DNA from 4 places in the Sphingobium mellinum genome. Region 1 is predicted to be linked to each of the others. Evidence: riboswitches for the same ligand, from Rfam matches in the RefSeq annotation. Region 1 holds a riboswitch; each other region holds the start of a gene.
What was found. Region 1 has a riboswitch for cobalamin ahead of AAC640_RS04200 (TonB-dependent receptor). Riboswitches for the same ligand answer to the same signal wherever they lie in the genome.
Positions count from the first base shown of each region.

Region 2: another riboswitch for cobalamin. It lies ahead of AAC640_RS09775 (DUF1636 domain-containing protein); the one in region 1 lies ahead of AAC640_RS04200 (TonB-dependent receptor).
Region 3: another riboswitch for cobalamin. It lies ahead of AAC640_RS09785 (HoxN/HupN/NixA family nickel/cobalt transporter); the one in region 1 lies ahead of AAC640_RS04200 (TonB-dependent receptor).
Region 4: another riboswitch for cobalamin. It lies ahead of AAC640_RS03110 (TonB-dependent receptor plug domain-containing protein); the one in region 1 lies ahead of AAC640_RS04200 (TonB-dependent receptor).

Region 1 covers NZ_JBANRK010000001.1:820,762-822,956, reverse strand. The annotation lists gene AAC640_RS04200 (TonB-dependent receptor) at 1-895, opposite strand, end outside; cobalamin riboswitch at 1,098-1,340, opposite strand; gene AAC640_RS04195 (fumarate hydratase) at 1,506-2,195, opposite strand, start outside.
Region 2 covers NZ_JBANRK010000006.1:76,630-78,824, reverse strand. The annotation lists gene AAC640_RS09780 (alpha-amylase family glycosyl hydrolase) at 1-747, opposite strand, end outside; cobalamin riboswitch at 834-1,022, shown strand; gene AAC640_RS09775 (DUF1636 domain-containing protein) at 1,213-1,623, shown strand; gene cobT (nicotinate-nucleotide--dimethylbenzimidazole phosphoribosyltransferase) at 1,620-2,195, shown strand, end outside.
Region 3 covers NZ_JBANRK010000006.1:78,981-81,175, forward strand. The annotation lists gene AAC640_RS09780 (alpha-amylase family glycosyl hydrolase) at 1-696, shown strand, start outside; cobalamin riboswitch at 903-1,130, shown strand; gene AAC640_RS09785 (HoxN/HupN/NixA family nickel/cobalt transporter) at 1,288-2,195, shown strand, end outside.
Region 4 covers NZ_JBANRK010000001.1:608,952-611,146, forward strand. The annotation lists gene AAC640_RS03110 (TonB-dependent receptor plug domain-containing protein) at 1-1,431, opposite strand, end outside; cobalamin riboswitch at 1,603-1,844, opposite strand; gene mobA (molybdenum cofactor guanylyltransferase) at 1,910-2,195, shown strand, end outside.

The sequences.
Region 1 (2,195 bases):
GCTCCCGAACCGCGAGGTTGGCCACGAGCCGCGTCGTCTCGCCTCGTGCCGACGGGTCGGGCGAGCAGAAGCGGTCCGCGCATTGGGCGCTGCCGATGATGCGCTCGGGGATCTGCTCGGTCGGCCGCCAGGTCGCGCGATAGCCGTGGAACGTCGCTTCCGCCGTACCCGCGCCCGCAGGCATCACATATTTGGCGAAGCCTGAATAGTGACGCAACCGCTCGGCTTCCTGCCACGGCCCGTCATAGCGCTTCGCCTGTCCGACCAGGGTCAGGTCGCCCGCGCCCAGGCCTTTTATCGTCCCGCCTGCGGCAACCCGACGCGAGCCGTAAGAGCCGCCTTCAATTGCGACCCAGGGCCTGTCGAACCCGTCAATTGTCGTCATGTAGGCCGCGCCCGCCAACGCGAAGTCGCCGCCGTCAGCGCGGTAGGGACCTTTGCGGAAATCCTCACGCGCGACAATCTCGGGGATCAACCCGTTGAGATCGAGGTAACCCTGGCCGTGGCCATGCGTGCGGAAATTCATCTGCACGCCGTCAATATAGGTGGTGAAATCCGAACCGTGGTCGAGATTGAAACCACGCAAAAAATATTGGTTGGCCTTGCCGCTGCCCGAATGCTGTGCCGCGACCATGCCGGGCACGGCCTCCAGCAGTTCCGCGACGCGCAGCAGCGGGCGGACCAGCAAATCCGCCCCGGCGACGCTGCCCTCGCTGGCGGCGTGGGCGGTGCCGATCTTCGCCTCACCGCGCCCGAATACCACGATTTCGCTCGCGGCGGTCGTGTCCTCGCCAGAAGTGGATGCGCCTTCATCATCAGCGGCAAAGACAGGCGTACCCAAGGCGGCGATAATGCCGGCCACGCCCAGCGCGAAGGTCTGTATGTTCGATTTCATATTCGGTCCCCGGCGTCAGCGACTGGCTGGCGGAGGCCTGCCGTGCGCGACCATCGGCGCATGGCCGACTATCGACGACGGTCGGCACGCGTCGGCAGCCGGACGCCCCAGGCGACCACCGCGCGAACCGATGCGGCCTCCACCGCTCGTTCGTCGCTCAGACGGAAAGATACCGGGCCACGGCCATCCCCTGGGCCAAGGCAAGAGCGACCAGACGCCGGCAGGTCTCCTGGCTCACGGGTCATCGCGCGATGCACGGCCTTCCCAGGCCTCGCAGGATTTAGCGTCCGGCCCAGTGGCTGACGGCGAGGAACCATGTCCCGCCGCGCATGTACATCGCGCTCACCGCTTACAGTTGCAGGGACAGCCTCGGATTCGAAGGTCGCCCTTCTCACCGTGTTCCCTATTAAGCCCCTTGCAAGGCACCGGCGCGATCTTTGTCCGACCCATTTGCAAAGCCCGGACGCGCCGCTCTTATCCCGGCGCTGGCGCACTGACAAGCCGTCTGGTCTGCAAGGTTGGAACCAGACTTACTTTCAGCCAGCCCCTTCAAAAAAAACGCCGCCCGAATTTCACGAGCGGCGCCTCTTTGTCGTCGATCAGCCCGGTATCAGGCGCCTTCGAGCAGATGCTCCTTGCGGATCTTTTCCTGCCACACCAGCGGGGCCAGGCGGTGGACATTCTGGCCGTCGCTGTCGACAGCGACGGTCACCGGCATGTCCTGCACGTCGAATTCGTAGATCGCTTCCATGCCAAGGTCCTCAAAGCCGACCACCTTGGCCGCCTTGATCGCCCGCGCCACCAGATAGGCCGCGCCGCCGACCGCCATCAGATAGGCGCTCTTGTGCTTTGCGATGCTGTCGGTCGCCGCCGGACCGCGCTCGGCCTTGCCGACACAGGCGGCGAGGCCCTGTTCCAGCATCATGTCCATGAACTTGTCCATGCGGGTCGCCGTGGTGGGGCCGGCGGGGCCGACCACTTCGTCGCGCACCGGGTCCACCGGCCCGACATAATAGATGACGCGGCCTTTGAAATCGACCGGCAGCGGCTCGCCCTTGGCCAGCATGTCCTGGATGCGCTTGTGCGCTGCGTCGCGGCCGGTCAGCATCTTGCCGTTGAGCAGCAGGCGGTCGCCATGCTTCCAGCTCTGCACCACGTCGGGGGTCAGCGTGTCGAGATCGACGCGGATCGCTTCCTTGCTCGGCTTCCAGTCGACCTGCGGCCATTCGGAAATCTTCGGCGCTTCCAAATAGGCCGGACCCGACCCATCCAGCGTGAAATGCGCGTGACGGGTCGCCGC
Region 2 (2,195 bases), on a different contig from region 1:
GAAGCCCACGACATCGGGGTGCGACTGGCTGTAGCGGCGGATCTGGTAGTCGAAGGGGCGGGTGCGCGGCTTGCCGTCATCAGGCGCGGGCGGATTGTCGCGCAGGGCGGGATCATGCATCGCATGGTTGAGCGCGTCGAGCCGGAAGCCGTCCACCCCCCGTTCGAGCCAGAAGCGCATCGCGTCCAGCAGCGCGTCCTGCACCTTTGGATTGTGCACGTTGAGCTGCGGCTGGCTGGCAAGGAACTGGTGCATATAATATTGCCGCCGCCGCGCGTCCCAGGTCCAGGCCGGGCCGCCGAAGACCGACTGCCAATTGCAGGGCGGCGTGCCGTCCGGTTTGGGATCGGCCCAGACATACCAGTCGGCCCTGGCATTGATGCGGCTTTCCCGGCTTTCCCGGAACCAGTCATGCTGGTCGGAACTGTGGGCATAGACCTGGTCGATCGTGACCTTGAGGCCCAGTGCGCGCGCGCGGGCGACCAGCGCGTCGAAATCGTCGAGCGTGCCGAAGATCGGATCGACTCCGCAATAATCGGCAATGTCATAGCCAAAGTCGCGCATCGGCGAGGTGAAGAAGGGCGAGATCCAGATGGCGTCGGCGCCCAGCCGCGCGATGTGGTCCAGCCGGCGGGTGATGCCGGCGAGGTCGCCAATGCCGTCGCCGTTCGAATCCTGAAAGCTGCGGGGATAGATCTGGTAGATGACGGCGCCCTTCCACCAGGGCTGATCGGCGCTAAGGGTCATGGCTGGCGGCTCCCGAGGCTGTGCAGGTGCAGCATACACATCGGCGCGCATCCATCTAGCGCTTGCGGGACCGGCTCGGTCCGATTATCAGCGCGGTCGCGACAGGTTCCCCCAAAGGGATGAAAAGGGAAGTCGGGTCAAGCCCGCGCTGCCCCTGCAACTGTGAGCGGAGAGCGGATCGGCCACATCTGCCATTGGGACTGATTCTGTCCCGAGAAGGCGGCCGGACGCGCTGACCCGCAAGCCAGGAGACCTGCCTGACGCAGTCGTTCTTCGACCGGCCAGGGTGTGCCGGACGAACGGGGCTTTCCCGCAGAGCGACAGCCATTGCCTTGCCGGCCCGGCCGTGCGGGGAACGCGGTCCCATCCGCGTTTCCGTGCCGCCTGTCCGGCCGGGCTTGATCGTGTCGGAGGCGGAAGCAGAATGACCTTTTATATCATCCCGGTCGTGGGAGGGCGCCGCTGATGCTGCGGCCCGTTCCCCCAAGTGCGTCGGTCGTGGTCTGTTCGACCTGCCGGCTTTCCGCCGACGAGCGCGAGGATGGCGAGGGGCGGCGCGGCGGCGCGCTGCTGGCCCAGGCCCTGCGCGACGTGCAGGGAAGTGAGCCGGATGCCTATGCCGACATCGTGGTCGAGGAGATGCCGTGCCTCTTCGCCTGTCAGCGTCATTGCACCATCCATGTGCGCGGGCCCGGCAAGGTCGGCTATGTGCTGGGTGACTTTGCCCCCGATGCGGCGGCGGCGCGGGCGATCCTGGACTATGCGGCGCGCCATGCGGCGAGCGAGCAGGGAGTGGTGCGCTATGCCGACTGGCCGGCGGGCGTGAAGGGCCATTTCATCGTGCGCGTGCCGCCCGAAGGCTTTGTCTGCTCATGATGCGTTTCGAGAGCAGGGCGGCGTTCGCGCGGGCGCTGGCGGCGCTTCCACAGGCGGAAGGCGACGCGATCGCGGCGGCGGCGGCGCGGCAGTCGGTGCTGACCAAGCCTGCGGGTTCGCTCGGCCGGCTGGAGGAGATCGCGCTGTTCATGGCGGGGTGGCAGGGGCGCGAGCGGCCCCGCGCCGACCGGATCCGCATCGCGGTGTTCGCGGGAAATCATGGCGTGACGGTGCGCGGGGTCAGCGCTTTCCCTTCGGCGGTGACGGCGCAGATGGTCGCGAATTTCGAAAGCGGCGGCGCGGCGATCAATGCGCTGGCGCGGGCCTGCGGCGCGGAGTTGCGCGTCGTGCCGATCGCGCTGGACCGGCCGACCGCCGATTTCTGCGAAACGCCGGCGATGAGCGAGCAGGATTGCCTCGACGCGCTCAACGCCGGCGCGGCGATGGTGGAGCGCGAGTGCGACCTGCTGATCGTGGGCGAGATGGGGATCGGCAACAGCACGGCCGCCGCCGCGCTGTGCGCGCAACTGCTGGGGGGCGCGCCGGACGATTGGGTCGGGCGCGGCACCGGG
Region 3 (2,195 bases), on a different contig from region 1:
CTGACCCCGGCTTTGGTCGCCGACACGGTGGCGCTCTGGCCCGACGAGCCGGGCATGGGCTGGCCGAGCTGGGCCTTTGAAAATCACGACGCGCCCCGCGCCCTGTCCCGCTGGTGCGCGGCGCGGGACCGCCCGGCCTTCGCCCGGCTCAAGCTGATGCTGCTCATCGCCCTGCGCGGCAACCCCATCCTCTATCAGGGCGAGGAACTGGGGCTGACGCAGGTCGACATCCCGTTCGACCGCTTGCAAGACCCCGAAGCCATCGCCAACTGGCCGCTCACCCTGTCACGCGACGGCGCCCGCACCCCTATCCCCTGGGAAGCAGGCGCCAGCGAGGCCGGCTTTTCCACCGCCCCGCCCTGGCTGCCGCCGGGCGAGGAAAATCTCGCAAAGGCGGTCGACGCACAGGAAGCCGACCCCGACTCTCTGCTGAACTTCACCCGCGCGATGCTGGCCCTTCGCCGCGACACTCCCGCGCTGCGGTACGGCCGGCTCGACCTGCTGCTGGCCGACGACAACCGCCTCGTCTTCCGCCGGGTGGCGGGCGACCAGGCGCTGCTTTGCGCCTTCAACCTGTCAGGCCAGGCCGTCCCCTGGCCGGACCCTGTCGCGTCGGACGGCACCGTGCTCGCGGCGGTCAATGGCGGCGGCAAAGGCGGACTCCCCCCCTATGGCGCGCTGTTCATCCGCGAGTAGAGCATTTTTCGAAGCAGACAGCATCATCTGCTGACTTGGAAAATGCCGAAAATACAAGATGAATTGAGCCTAATCCGCCAGTCAGATCGGGCTATGCTCCAGGTCGATCACTTCGCCCAACGTCGCCCTCGTAACATTCTGCGCTTGCCCACTTTCCTTTGCCGCGCGCGCCCACTATGACTGCCGCCGAAGGCTGGGTTCGCCCATCCTTCACTGATCGCGCCGGTGCCCCCGCAAGGGGCTTAATAGGGAATGCGGTGATGAATCCGCAGCTGTCCCTGCAACTGTAAACGGTGAGCGAAACGCATAGCGACCTGCCGTCCCGTCGGAAGGTCAGCCACTGGGCCGGACGCTAAATCATGCGAGGTCTGGGAAGGCCATGCGCCAAGCTGTGACCCGTGAGCCAGGAAACCTGCCTGCGTCTGGTCGCTCTTGCCTTGGTCCAGGGGATGGCCGCGGCACGGTACTCCGTCTGAGCGACGCTTGACGCAGCGGGAGCTGCTGTCCGCATGCCGGGCGCTTTTCAGGCGTCCGCCCGGCATGAAGGCGGCTTCCGTCCGGTTTCGCTGACGCCGACGGGGACAAACCCGCATGACCGCTGATTCCCTGGCCCTTCGCCGCCGCGCGACCGGCCTTTTCACCGCGCTTATCAGCGCCAATCTTCTGCTCTGGCTCTGGGCCTTCCTGCTGTTCGCCACCCAGCCGGTGATGCTTGGCACCGCGCTTCTCGCCTGGAGCCTTGGCCTGCGTCACGCCGTTGACGCCGACCATATCGCCGCCATCGACAATGTGACGCGCAAGCTGATGCAGGACGGCCAGCGCCCGCTGACGGTCGGCTTCTGGTTCGCCATCGGCCACAGCGCCATCGTCCTGATCGCCGCCGTCGGCATCGCGATTGCCACCAATGCGCTGAGCGGGTTTGAGGCGGCGGGGTCGATCGGCGGGACCGTGGCGACGATCGTGTCGGCCACCTTTCTCTTCACGATCGCCGCCATGAACCTCATCATCCTGCGCTCCGTGCTCGGGACTTTCCGCCATGTCCGCGCCGGCGGCACCTATGTCGACGAAGATATGGACATGCTGCTGGGCAATCGCGGGCTGCTTTCGCGCCTCTTCCGCCCGGTCTTCCGCCTCGTGACGCGCAGCTGGCACATGGCGCCGCTCGGCTTCCTCTTCGGCCTCGGCTTCGACACCGCGACAGAGGTCGCGATCCTCGGCCTCTCCGCAGGCCAGGCGGCCAGCGGCCTCTCGCTCTCCACCATCCTCATCTTCCCGCTACTGTTCGCGGCGGGCATGGCGCTCATCGACACCGCCGACGGGGCGCTGATGATGGGCGCCTATCAATGGGCGTTCGTGAAGCCGATCCGCAAGCTCTACTACAACATCACCATCACGCTGGTTTCCGCCCTCGTCGCGCTGCTCATCGCCGGGATCGAGGCGATGGCGCTGCTCGGCGACAAGCTCGGCCTTACCGGTGGCGCATGGACGATCGCCCGCGA
Region 4 (2,195 bases), 210 kb from region 1:
CCCCTTGGCCCGGGTACGGCCGAGGTTGAAGTAGCGCGAAGTGCCGAAATCGAAGTCGATTTGATCGCGAATGTCGCGCCGGAATGCGGTGAGCGAGATGATCGCGCGATTGCCGTCGAGCCGCTGGTCGATGCCGATGTCGTAGCTTTTCGACCGTTCGGGATCGAGTGTGGAATTGCCGCTGAAGCTGTCATAAAGCTGATAGAGCGACGGCGCCTTGAAGCCCTCGCCATAGCTGGCACGAAAGTTGGTCTGGCCTTCATTGGGCGTATAGTTGGCGTTGGCGCCCAGCGTGGTCGCGCCACCAAATTGGCTATGGTCGTCATGGCGCACACCGCCGGTGAGCGACAGGCCCGTCAGGGGCTTGACGACGGCCAGAGCATAGACGCTATCGATGTTCGCGCGATGGCTTTCCGTCGAGCCGAAGCCGGTGAAGTCATAATCGGGCCGCTCATGCTCATAGCCGAAGATCAGCTTGGCCTCGTCGATGGGCTGATAGACGCCTTCATATTCGAATCGCAGGTCGGTGCCCGAATAGCCATAGTCGCCAAAGGGGGAAAAATAATCGCGGTCATTGCGGAACCAGGTGACGGCGGCGCGCTGCGTCAGCTTGCCGTCGAACAGCGCGAGATTGAGGCCCGCATAGCCGACATATTGGTCAAGCTTGCTTCGGTCGGTCGTGTCAGCAGGCGCGCCGAAGAAAATGTCGGTGTCGAGATTGGCGTGGATATAATAGCCGCGCAGGTCGAGGCTGAGATTGTCAGTAAAGGCAAGCTTCAGCTTGGCGTTGGTGGCGATATTTTCATAACCGTCCTTTTCCGTGCCACCCTTGGCAGCGGAGATGCCGTCAGTGCGGAAATAGGCGACGCCCGCGCCGCCGGACGCGATGCCGCTGGTGCCCGACACATCGGCCTTGGCATTCAGCGTATCGGCGTAGCCGTAATCGACCGAGGCGCTGCCACCGAAGCCCTCCTTTGGCTGGCCGGTCATGATATTGACGACGCCGCCGATCGCCTGGCTGCCGTAAACGACCGAGTTGGAGCCGCGCAGGATTTCCACGCGACGGATATTCCCGGTCAGCAGATTGCCGAAATCATAAAGATCGCCGATGCCGCTGGGATCATTGACCTTGACGCCGTCGAGCAGCACCAGCGTCTGCGTCGTTTCAGCACCACGGATCGAGACGCCTGTGACGCCACCCACGGCGTCGGCGCGGTTGAAGCGGACGCCCGGCGTGGTGGCAATCAGGTCCGCGATGCTGACCGTCTGGCGCGTTTCGATGGTCTTTGCGTCAATGACGGTCACCGCCTGGCCGACTTCGTCTCGTGGCTGTTCGATGCCCAGCGCGGTGACGATGATTTCGTCATTGTCCTGCGCGAGCGCGGGCGTGGCGGCGAGCAGCGCCAGCAGCGAAATTCCGGTTTTCATCATTATATGTCTTCCCTGAGCGTCACGCGACTTCAGGCAGGGGCTTCCGAACGAACGGTCGGCATGCTGGAAAGGGAGACGCCAACGCCCCGCCCCGCGCACCGATGCGGCCCCCGCCGCTGGCGTCGCTCAGACGGAAAACACCGTGCCCGGACCGATCCCTGGGTCCGAGGCAAGAGCGACCATGCGCCGGCAGGTCTCCTGGCTCACGGGTCAAAGCGCTCATGCACAAGCCTTCCCGGGCATTGTCGCCCAGTGGCCGGTCCCCATGGCTTCCCCTTTTGAAAGCATGGGTCCCCGTGCATCGCGCTCACCGCTTACAGTTGCAGGGACAGCCGCGGCATAGGGCGAACACAGTTCGCCCGCACCGCATTCCCTTTTCAGCCCATTCGGGCACCGGCGCGATCTTCTTGTGTCAGCGGTTGCCCGCTCACCCGGCGCGCCATAAGGGAAAGTGGGGCTCATGCCAAGGAGGCGATGCATGCGATTGCTGGGAGCGGTGCTGGCGGGCGGACGATCCAGCCGCTTCGGCAGCGACAAGGCGCTGGCGATGCTCAACGGGCGGACGCTGCTGAATCACGCGGTCGCCTCGCTCGACCCTCATGTCGACGCCATCGTCATCTGCGGCCGGGAGGTGGCGGGACTGACCAGCCTTCCGGACCGGCCAGCCCCGGACCTGGGCCCGCTGGGCGGCCTCAACGCAGCGCTGCATCATGCGCTTTCCCAGGGCTATGACGCGGTGCTGACGACTGGATGCGACATGCCGA